2 linked regions of the Thiocapsa rosea genome follow. The protein of the gene in region 2 interacts with the protein of the main gene of each other region in a pairwise test. Links are inferred from orthologs where the notes say so. Each region holds a gene or a part of one and is shown on either strand. Other genes may lie near its edges.

The links. Proteins that work in one complex are often made in the same cells at the same time.
Region 1: the proteins of dnaQ (region 2) and dnaE interact in binary tests that used the Escherichia coli proteins (3 or more experiments, as listed by UniProt). The link is inferred for Thiocapsa rosea from one-to-one orthologs.

Annotation. Positions count from the first base shown.
Region 1 is NZ_RBXL01000001.1:667,815-673,316, forward strand. Bases 538-4,622 are described here. They hold dnaE (DNA polymerase III subunit alpha), read left to right. Parts: upstream 538-846; coding sequence 847-4,422; downstream 4,423-4,622. Other genes in these bases: BDD21_RS02960 (paraquat-inducible protein A), read left to right, coding at 4,422-4,622. Outside these bases: BDD21_RS02950 (hypothetical protein), read left to right, coding at 1-173; more of BDD21_RS02960, read left to right, coding at 4,623-5,502. UniProt on the Escherichia coli protein: DNA polymerase III is a complex, multichain enzyme responsible for most of the replicative synthesis in bacteria. This DNA polymerase also exhibits 3' to 5' exonuclease activity. The alpha chain is the DNA polymerase catalytic subunit.
Region 2 is NZ_RBXL01000001.1:2,777,629-2,781,860, forward strand. What follows is about bases 619-3,433. They hold dnaQ (DNA polymerase III subunit epsilon), read left to right. Parts: upstream 619-1,572; coding sequence 1,573-2,295; downstream 2,296-3,433. Other genes in these bases: BDD21_RS12335 (class I SAM-dependent methyltransferase), read left to right, coding at 619-959; rnhA (ribonuclease HI), read left to right, coding at 952-1,398; fnr (fumarate/nitrate reduction transcriptional regulator Fnr), read right to left, coding at 2,382-3,140; BDD21_RS12355 (sulfur globule family protein), read right to left, coding at 3,301-3,433. Also shown: BDD21_RS12330 (transglycosylase SLT domain-containing protein), read right to left, coding at 1-21; more of BDD21_RS12335, read left to right, coding at 201-618; more of BDD21_RS12355, read right to left, coding at 3,434-3,702; BDD21_RS12360 (CTP synthase), read left to right, coding at 4,028-4,232. UniProt on the Escherichia coli protein: DNA polymerase III is a complex, multichain enzyme responsible for most of the replicative synthesis in bacteria. The epsilon subunit contain the editing function and is a proofreading 3'-5' exonuclease.

The DNA.
Region 1 (5,502 bases), 2.1 Mb from region 2 along the record:
GCGCGGGGATTCTCATCCTCGCGGAAGATGAAGCGGTTGCCGTCCTCTTGGATATGGCGGTGCCTTTCAGGCGGCGGCCCTTGAACTCATCGCGTAAGGTCAGGCCAAGCATGCGTCCTCCAACAATTATCCGTTCGTCCCCTTCACCGACCTACGGCCTTCGGCCTTACTGATGCCTGGTTCCCGCTTTCTGTGCCGCCGTCGCCGAGTTTGATCGCGCTCCCGCGCCCGGCCAAATGGCCGGGCGACACGGGCGATTTCGCCTGTTTTACACGGCCTGAAATGTTTCAATCCGCGCCAGGCCTATTGGCCCGGCGATGCTTTACAAATGCCAGGTCAACCAGATGCAGTACGAGGTTTCAATCCGCGCCGGGCCCATTGGCCGGGCGATGCTCCGCGCATCCAATCAGTTGATGCTGCGTAAGGAGCACAACGAGCTTGCGCGATCTTGGCCGGCGGGGCAAGTAGGAAGAGGACGACTGCAAGTCGTCTCTCCCGGGGGAGTCGACGCTTCGCGACGACCGTCGGCCTCACTTTCGAGCGACCGACGCGACCTGCATACACGAGGACATCCGAACCGACGATTGATCGATGGACACTGTCCGTTTCCTCTGCCTGGCCTCCCGTAAAAAGTCCGCAAAATCAGAGCTGCTGTAAGCGCGGCGTTGCGGTCGCTCCCGAACGGGGCGGGAACGACAGACCGCGGCGACGCTCGCCCCTGTCGAGGATCCCGACCCGGATCCCGGATCCGATCTGTTTTTCCGAATCGGCGCGACAGGGGTAGGCGGGTAGACTAGGCGCCCGGCATCCCCCGCCGCCATCTTCGACTCCCGAATCAGGACACCCGTGGATCCCAGCTTCGTCCATCTGCATCTGCATTCCGAGTATTCCCTGGTCGACGGACTGGTGCGGGTCAAGCCGTTGGTCAAGCGCGTCGCCGAGCTGGGGATGCCAGCGGTCGCCATCACGGATCAATGCAACTTCTTCGCCTTGGTGCGCTTCTACAAGGCCGCGGTCGCGGCCGGACTCAAGCCGATCGCGGGGGCCGACCTCCTGGTGCGCAACCCGGAGGACGCGAACAAGCCCCACCGTCTGGTGCTGCTCGTTCAGGATGCGATCGGCTATCGCAATCTCACGCGGCTCATCTCGCGCGCCTATGTGGAGGGACAGCATCTCGGGGTGCCGCACGTGGAGCGCGACTGGATCGCGTCCGCTGCGGAGGGGCTGATCGCGCTTTCGGGCGGGCCGCAGGGCGATGTCGCCCAACTGCTGCTGAACGGGCATCGCGATGCCGCCGAGCGACGGCTTGCGGAGTGGCTCGCGGTCTTCGGCGACCGCTTTTACCTGGAGCTGGTGCGGACCGGGCGCGAGCAAGAGGAGGCGCTGGTGGAGGCCAGCGTGGATCTCGCCATCCGATTGGGCGTGCCGGTGGTGGCGACCAACGACGTACGCTTCCTCCATCCCGAGGACTTCGAGGCCCACGAGGTCCGGGTCTGTATCCACGAAGGGCGCACGCTGGACGACCCGCGCCGTCCGCGCCGCTACAGTGCCGAGCAGTCGCTGCGCAGCCCCGCGGAGATGGCCGAGCTCTTCGCCGATCTGCCCGAGGCGCTGGAGAACTCGGTCGAGATCGCCAAGCGCTGCAACCTGGAGCTCACACTCGGGAAGAACTTCCTGCCGGATTTCCCGGTCCCGGACGGGATGACGATGGACAGCTATTTTGCCGAGGCATCCCGGGTCGGGCTCGACGAACGCCTGCAGCGGATCCTGGACCCGGAGTCGCCGGACCTCGCCGAGCAGCGCCGACCCTACATCGAACGGCTCGACCTCGAGCTGTCCGTCATCATCCAGATGGGCTTCACCGGCTACTTCCTGATCGTCGCGGACTTTATTCAATGGGCCAAGGCGCAAGGCATTCCGGTCGGACCGGGACGCGGCTCGGGCGCGGGCTCGCTGGTCGCCTATGCTCTGAAGATCACGGATCTGGACCCGATCGAGCACGATCTGCTGTTCGAGCGGTTCCTGAATCCCGAGCGCGTCTCCATGCCCGACTTCGACGTCGACTTCTGCATGGAAGGCCGCGACCGGGTCATCGACTATGTCGCCGGGAAGTACGGTCGCGAGGCCGTGTCCCAGATCATCACCTTCGGCACCATGGCGGCCAAGGCGGTGGTGCGCGATGTCGGGCGCGTGATGGGCCATCCCTACGGATTCGTCGACCGGGTCGCCAAGATGGTGCCCTTCGAGCTGGGCATGACCCTGGAGAAGGCGCTCGCCGAGAGCGACGATCTGAAGGCCGCCTACGAGGACGACGAAGAGATCCGGACCCTGATCGACATGGCCCGCAAGCTCGAAGGTCTGACCCGCAATGCCGGCAAGCATGCCGGCGGCGTGGTGATCGCACCGACCAAGCTGACCGACTTCGCACCGCTCTACTGCGAGCAGGGCGGGGAAAACCTGGTCACCCAGTTCGACAAGGACGACGTGGAGCAGGTCGGACTGGTCAAGTTCGACTTCCTGGGTCTGCGCACCCTGACCATCATCGATTGGGCGCTCAAGACGGTGAACGCGCTGCGTCGCGAGGCCGGCGAGGCGCCGATCGATATCGAGCGGATCGAGCCGCAGGATACCGAGGCCTTCGCGCTGCTCAAACGCTGCGAGACCACCGCTGTTTTCCAGCTGGAGTCGCGCGGCATGAAGGAGCTGATCAAGAAGCTCCAGCCCGACAGCTTCGGCGATATCACCGCGCTGGTGGCGCTCTTTCGCCCCGGCCCACTGCAGTCGGGCATGGTCGACGACTTCATCAATCGCAAGCACGGCCGCGCGGAGGTCGCCTATCCGCACCCGGATCTGGAGCCTATCCTCAAGCCGACCTACGGCATCATCCTCTATCAAGAGCAGGTGATGCAGATCGCCCAGGTGCTCGCCGGCTATTCGCTCGGCGGCGCCGACCTGCTGCGCCGGGCGATGGGCAAAAAGAAGCAGTCCGAGATGGACAAGCAGCGCGCCATCTTCGAGGAAGGGGCGGTCGCGCGTGGGGTCGACGGCAACGTTGCGACCTATATCTTTGACTTAATGGATAAATTTGCAGGTTACGGCTTCAACAAGTCACATTCGGCCGCCTATGCACTGGTCAGCTATCAGACCCTCTGGCTGAAGACGCACTACACGGCGGCCTTCATGGCGGCGGTGCTGAGTGCGGATATGGACAACACCGACAAGGTGGTGACCCTGATCGAGGAGTGTCGCGCGCTGCGTCTGCGGGTCGAGCCGCCGGCGGTGAATCGCTCCGCCTACCGCTTCACCGTCGCCGATCCGCGCACCGTGATCTACGGCATGGGCGCCATCAAGGGGGTCGGAGAGGGTGCGATCGAGGCGATCATCGCGACACGCACGGCCGAGGGCCCCTTCCGCGATCTGTGGGATTTCTGTCGGCGGATCGATCTGCACAAGGCCAACCGACGCGTCCTCGAGGCCCTGGTCCGCGCCGGTGCACTCGACGAGCTGGGGCCGAACCGCGCAACCCTGATGGCCGAGCTGCCCTTGGCGCTGAAGCTCGCCGAGCAGCATCATGCGACCCGGGCGGCCGGCCAAGCCGATCTCTTCGGTGCGCTGGAGCCGGTCGCCTCGCCCGAGCCCGATCCCCAGCTCGCGACCGAGGTCCGTGTCGACTGGGAAGACGAACAACGTCTGGCGGGCGAGAAGGAGACACTCGGGCTCTATCTGACAGGCCATCCGATCGATCGCTACGAGTCGGAGCTCCAGGCGATGGCGGTCAGCCGGATCGCCAAGCTCTTGGAGACGGATCGCGAGCTGGGTCGGCGCGACCGGCGCGATCGCGAGAAGCGCAGCGTCGCCGGTCTCGTGGTCTCGGTGCGTCACGGCAAGACACCGCGCGGGCGCATGGGCTCGGTGGTGCTCGACGATCGCACGGGGCGCATCGAGATCACGGTCTTCTCCGAGCTCTACGAGCAGTTGCGTCATCTGCTGGTGCCGGATCAGATCCTGCAGATCTCCGGGGTACTCAATTTCGACGAATACCGCGACAGCTGGTCCTTGCGTGCCGACGACGTGCGGACCTTCGAGCAGGCGCGGGCGAGCATGGCCGATCATCTGGGGCTGATCCTGGATCTCTCGGACCCCGCCGCCCATGCCGAGGGACTCGCCCGGCTCGATGCCTTGCGCGCCGCACTCGCGGCCTTTCGCGACGGGGATCTTCCGGTCCGTCTGCGCTATCGTCGCCCGGGGGCCGCAGGCGAGCTGGTGCTCGGCGACGCTTGGCGTGTCGAGCCGGCCGATGCCCTGCTGAAACGTCTGCGACAGCTCCTCGGGGGCGATGCGGTGAAGGTTGTCTACGAACGCTCGCCCCTGCCGGTCGCGCAAACCGAGACGCAACGTCCGCGTCTGGCGGCGGTGGGCTGATGCAGACCGGGCACCGCGTTCGACAGATCCTCGCCGTCGCGCTGCTGATCGGCGCCGGCTGGTTGATGGTCGGCCTGATCGGCGATTTGAATCGCGTGAAGGTCCTGAAGACGGATCTTGCCGAGATCCACCATGTCCGCTACGGGCTGTTGGATGCCGACGTCTGGGTCGCGCGGATCGGGGAGATCCTGGAGAAGCGGGTCGACGAGCTGGATCTCACCGAGGACAGTCGGGCACAGGTGACGCAGGCCGTGACCCAATTGCTGGACACCCTGATCCGCGAGATCGAGCGCAATCTCGCGCAGCGCCGTCCGGACCCCGGCGGAAGCTGGCTGAACCAGCTCCAAGGCGTCCTGCAGCAGGGTTTGCAGGATCTGCTGCTGGATGTCGCGCGCCTGCGCGATCGTGTGCCCGAGTACGCCGATGCCTTCGTCGAACAACTCTCCGTGCCCGGTGTGAAGGAGCAGATCAAGGCGCGGTTGCAGGTGCTGCTTCGCGATGCCGTGGCCTCGAGCGGTGCCGGAACCGATCGACGACCGTTGGAGGCCGTCTTGGTGGGTTATGGCTGTGCGGATGTCGATGCCTGCTCACGCCTGATCGTAACCGAGATCGGTGAGCTTCAGCCCCGGATCCAACAACAGCTCGGGGCGGTGATCGGGCTGACGGCCTTGGTGTTCATGGTCTCGCTCATTGGGGGTGCCCCCCGTGGGAAAGCCTCTGACGGGACGACCGATCGGCTCGCCCCGGCCCTGCTCTTCGCACTCGTCGGCGCGACCTTCCTCCTGCTCGTCGGCGGACTCGCCACGCCCATGATCGAGGTCGATGCACGCATCACCGCCCTCACCTTCCAGTTGCTCGGCGAGCCGGTCGTCTTTGCCGACCAGGTGCTCTACTTCCAGACCAAGAGCATCGTGGACGTGATGCGGATCCTGTTCGAGTCCGGCCAAGCCGATATGCTCCTGGTCGCCGTCCTCCTGACCCTCTTCAGCGTCGTCTTTCCCGCGCTCAAGCTGTTGGCGACCTATGCGTTTTACTTCGATTGGAGCGGCTCGCGCGGATCGGCGACGGTCGGGTTCTTCG
Region 2 (4,232 bases):
AAAACGTGCGGCATCAGGCATGTTTCCCCCCTAGGAATTCCCGGTAAGTGATTGTTTAATTGAGTTTTCCAGGAATTAGGAAAGCATCATACCCAAAGCCGGCCGTTAATTCCAGATCCGGTCGCAGGAAATTCCGCTCGACGTCCGCACGACAGTGCGCTCAATCACGGTTAACATGCGGCTCTTGAAGAGGCATCGGCATGACTGTGCGCAAGGACCCGGGTTCACCCCTGGCAGAACTACAAGACTGGTACCGGTCGCCGCTCGGAGCCGAGGTGGCGGCGCTCGAGAGCGCGTGCGTTCAGCGGCTGCTGAGCGACACCTTTGGCTATTACCTGGTCCAGATCGGCGTGACCGAGAGCTTTCGAGACGCGATGGCCTCGAGCCGGATCCGCCATCGTATCCTGATGCCCTGCGAGCAGCCCTCCGGTCACGCTGGGCGCGAGATCGTCGGATTGCCGAGCCGCCTGCCGCTAGCGAGCGATTCGATCGACGCACTCCTGCTGCCGCATACCCTGGATTTCTCGCCCGATCCCCAAGCGGTGCTGCGCGAGGTCGAGCGCGTTCTGATCCCGGAGGGGCGGGTGATCGTGCTGGGCTTCAACGCACTCAGTGCCTGGGGCCTCTGGTCGCTGCTGCACGGCTCCGGTACGCAGGTCCCTTGGTGCGGGCGTTTCCGCACTGCTTATCAAATCGAGGATTGGTTGTCCGTGTTGGGTTTCGATATCGAGCTTCGCGAGCACATCATGTTTCGGCCGCCGTTCCGGCGCGCCTTGGGGCCGAGCTGTGCGGCATTCGACACCTTGGGTCGGCGCCTCTGGCCGATCCTGGGTGGTGTCTATTTGATCCGGGCCGTCAAACGCGTGGCGACCTTGACGCCGCTGCGCCCGGCTTGGGGGCGGTCGCTGTTGCGCGGCGGTGCTGCTGAGCCGACGACACGCAGGGCCGGTCATGCCTGATTGCGTGCGCGCCTATACCGACGGTGCCTGCAAGGGCAATCCGGGACCCGGGGGGTGGGGTGTCCTGCTGCGATGGGGGGAGGTCGAAAAGGAACTCTGCGGCGGCGAGCGCGCGACCACCAACAACCGCATGGAGCTGATGGCGGTCATCATGGCGCTGGAGGCCATGAAGCGTCCGACCTGTCTAGAGATCGTCACCGACTCTCAATACGTCAAGCGCGGTGTCGAGGAATGGATGCCGCGTTGGAAACGCAACGGCTGGCAGACGGCCGATCGTAAGCCGGTCAAGAATCGCGACCTCTGGGAACGTCTGGATTGCGCCATCGGCGCTCATCAGGTGCGTTGGAAGTGGGTCAAGGGCCACGCCGGTCATGCCGAGAACGAGCGTGCGGATAAGCTGGCGAATCGCGGGATCGGGGCTGAATCGCGTCCGGCATGACATGCGCGGTTTTCGCGTCGACTCAGCGTCGCGTGATTCGGATTGCGTCGGCGCAGACGCGATTCAGATGTTCAAATTTTCCTTTTTTAAACCGCGTCAGGTCCGAGGCATTTGGAGTCCGCGGGGACTCGCTTGCCTGCAACCCGGCGGGTTTCATTCTGGACGCGGTTTATAATGAGACAGATCGTGCTCGATACCGAGACCACGGGTCTCGATCCACAGGCTGGCCATCGCATCATCGAGATCGGCTGTGTCGAGCTGATCGACCGGCGCCTGACCGGAAACAACTTCCATCGCTATCTTCAGCCGGATCGGCAGATCGATGCGGGCGCTTCCGACGTGCACGGGATCACCAACGCCTTTCTCGCCGATAAGCCGCGCTTCGCCGAGATTGCCGAGGGCTTTCTGGACTACGTGGAAGGGGCCGAGCTGATCATCCACAACGCGGCCTTCGATCTCGGGTTTCTCGATCGCGAGATTGCCGGCTGGAACGCCGAAGCACCGCGGATCCCGGACCTGTGCGAGGTGACGGACACGCTGCTCATGGCTCGGCGCATCCATCCGGGGCAGCGCAACAGCCTCGATGCCTTGTGCAAGCGCTACGGCGTGGATCATCGCCATCGCGACCTGCACGGCGCTCTGCTCGATGCCGAGATCCTGGCGGATGTCTATCTCGCCATGACCGGCGGGCAGGTGGCCTTGAGTCTCGGGGAGGAGGTCGCGACGCCGTCTCATGCAGGGCCGGACGCTCGGCAGCGCGGCCGACTGGATCCGAGTCGGCCCAGACTTCGCGTGATTCGAGCCGACCAAGCAGCGCTCGACGCACACGCCGAGCGCCTCATGGCCATCCAGGCCGCGAGTGCCGAGGGTTGTCTTTGGCTTCGCGTGGAAGGATGACGCCTAAACTGCGCCGACTCCGGGGTGCTTGGTCGCTCCGGGGCCGATCCAATACGACCGATATCTCACATCTCACCGGGCGCAGTTTAGCTCTGCTGCTGTTGGCGCCGATTCTGCCCGGCGCCGCCCACCAGCGACTCCAGCATGCCCACGTCGAGCAATTGGATGTGCTTGCGGTCGACATTCATCAGGCCGTCGTCTTGGAAGCGCGTGAAGAGTCGGCTGACGGTCTCGACGGCGAGCCCCAGATAATTGCCGATCTCATGCCGGGACATGCTCAGATAGAAGTCCGTCGCGGACAGCCCGCGTTTGTGCAGACGCTTCGACAAGCTGAGCAGGAAGGCGGCGAGCCGCTCTTCGGCATTCTTCTTGCCGAGCAGCAAGAGCATATCCGTGTCGTGTCCGATCTCTTTGCTGAGCAGTCGGAACATCTGATGCTGCAGGCTGGGGATGGTTGCGGTCAGCTCTTCGAGCCGCGTAAACGGGAGCTCGCAGATGGCGGATGTCTCAAGCACCTTTGCCGAGCAGGCGTGGATGTCCTTGTCGATGGCATCCAGTCCGATGACCTCGCCGGGGAGATGAAAGCCCAGCACCTGCTCGCCGCCCTCGGGGCTGGGTGCGAAGGTCTTCACCGAGCCGGTCTTCACGACGTAGAGCGAGCGAAATCGGTCTCCGTCGCGAAACAGGAAATCACCCCGGTGGAGCGGACGCGTGCGTTTGACGATCTCGTCGAGTCGCTCGACATCATCCGGTGCAAGGCCCATGGGCAAGCAAAGCGACGACAGGGAACAGTTCCTGCAGGCGATGCGAATAGTCTCCAGCGAGATGACTTTATGGTGGCTCACGGCATCGCCCCTCGATCTTCGGTCGACAGATTTTGAACCGTCGCTTGATCTGGATCAAGCGAAGATTATCTTCTTGTCATCCGGTCGACCTCGACGCGTAAAAAAGGCCGCGCCCTCGCGGGCGCGGCCTTGACGCGAGCCTACCGAATCTGCGTATGGCTTACTTCGCTTCGCCGGTCGCGGGGGCAGCGGGCGCGGCGTATGGAGCGGCATAAGGCACGCCGTAGAAGGGTGCGCCGTAACCGGGATAGCCATAACCGTACCCGGGGTAACCGTAGCCGTACCCCGGATAGCCGTAACCGCGTCCGTAACCGCTTCCGTAGCCACGACCGCGGCCGTAACCGCGGCCGCCGCCGCTCATGTTCATGTTGAAGTCACCCCATCCGTCGCCGAGCATATCGCCGAACATGTCGCCGAGGCCGGAGCCGTAGCCGGGTCCGTAACCACCGTAGCCAGGGCCACCCCAACCCGGTCCACCCCACCAGGCTTGCGCCGGGCTCACGGCGAAGGCGGCGGCCGCTGCGATGGCGGCTGCACTCATCAATTTTGCTGACTGACGCATTGTTGACGCTCCTGTGTTTCTGCTCATCTTCTTAGGTCAAACATCGATCAAGGCCGCTGCGTCGGCGCCCGATCTTATCGAGCGCCTGCAAAGCCGAGAAGGTGTGTTTCGTCCTTTGCGAAACCAACCCGACTATAAAACACCTCCTCGGGTTTTGTGAAGGTCGCGCGCGTACACGGAGTCGGCCTCCGCGGAACCGCCGGACCTGGTCGCGTCGAGCCCTTCCGAGTGGCCGATCGGCGGCATTCGCATTGAGCAGTTGCGGGGTTTTTGGTAGCTTGTCGGCGGATCCGGGCCACTGCCCTCGACTGCCTCCTCTACCCCCATGACCAAGTTTATTTTCATCACCGGCGGTGTCGTCTCGTCGCTCGGTAAAGGCATCGCTTCGGCGTCTCTCGGGGCGCTGTTGGAGGCTCGCGGCCTGCGGATCACCATGATCAAGCTCGATCCCTACATCAATGTGGATCCGGGCACCATGAGTCCGTTCCAGCACGGCGAGGTCTATGTGACCGACGACGGGGCCGAGACCG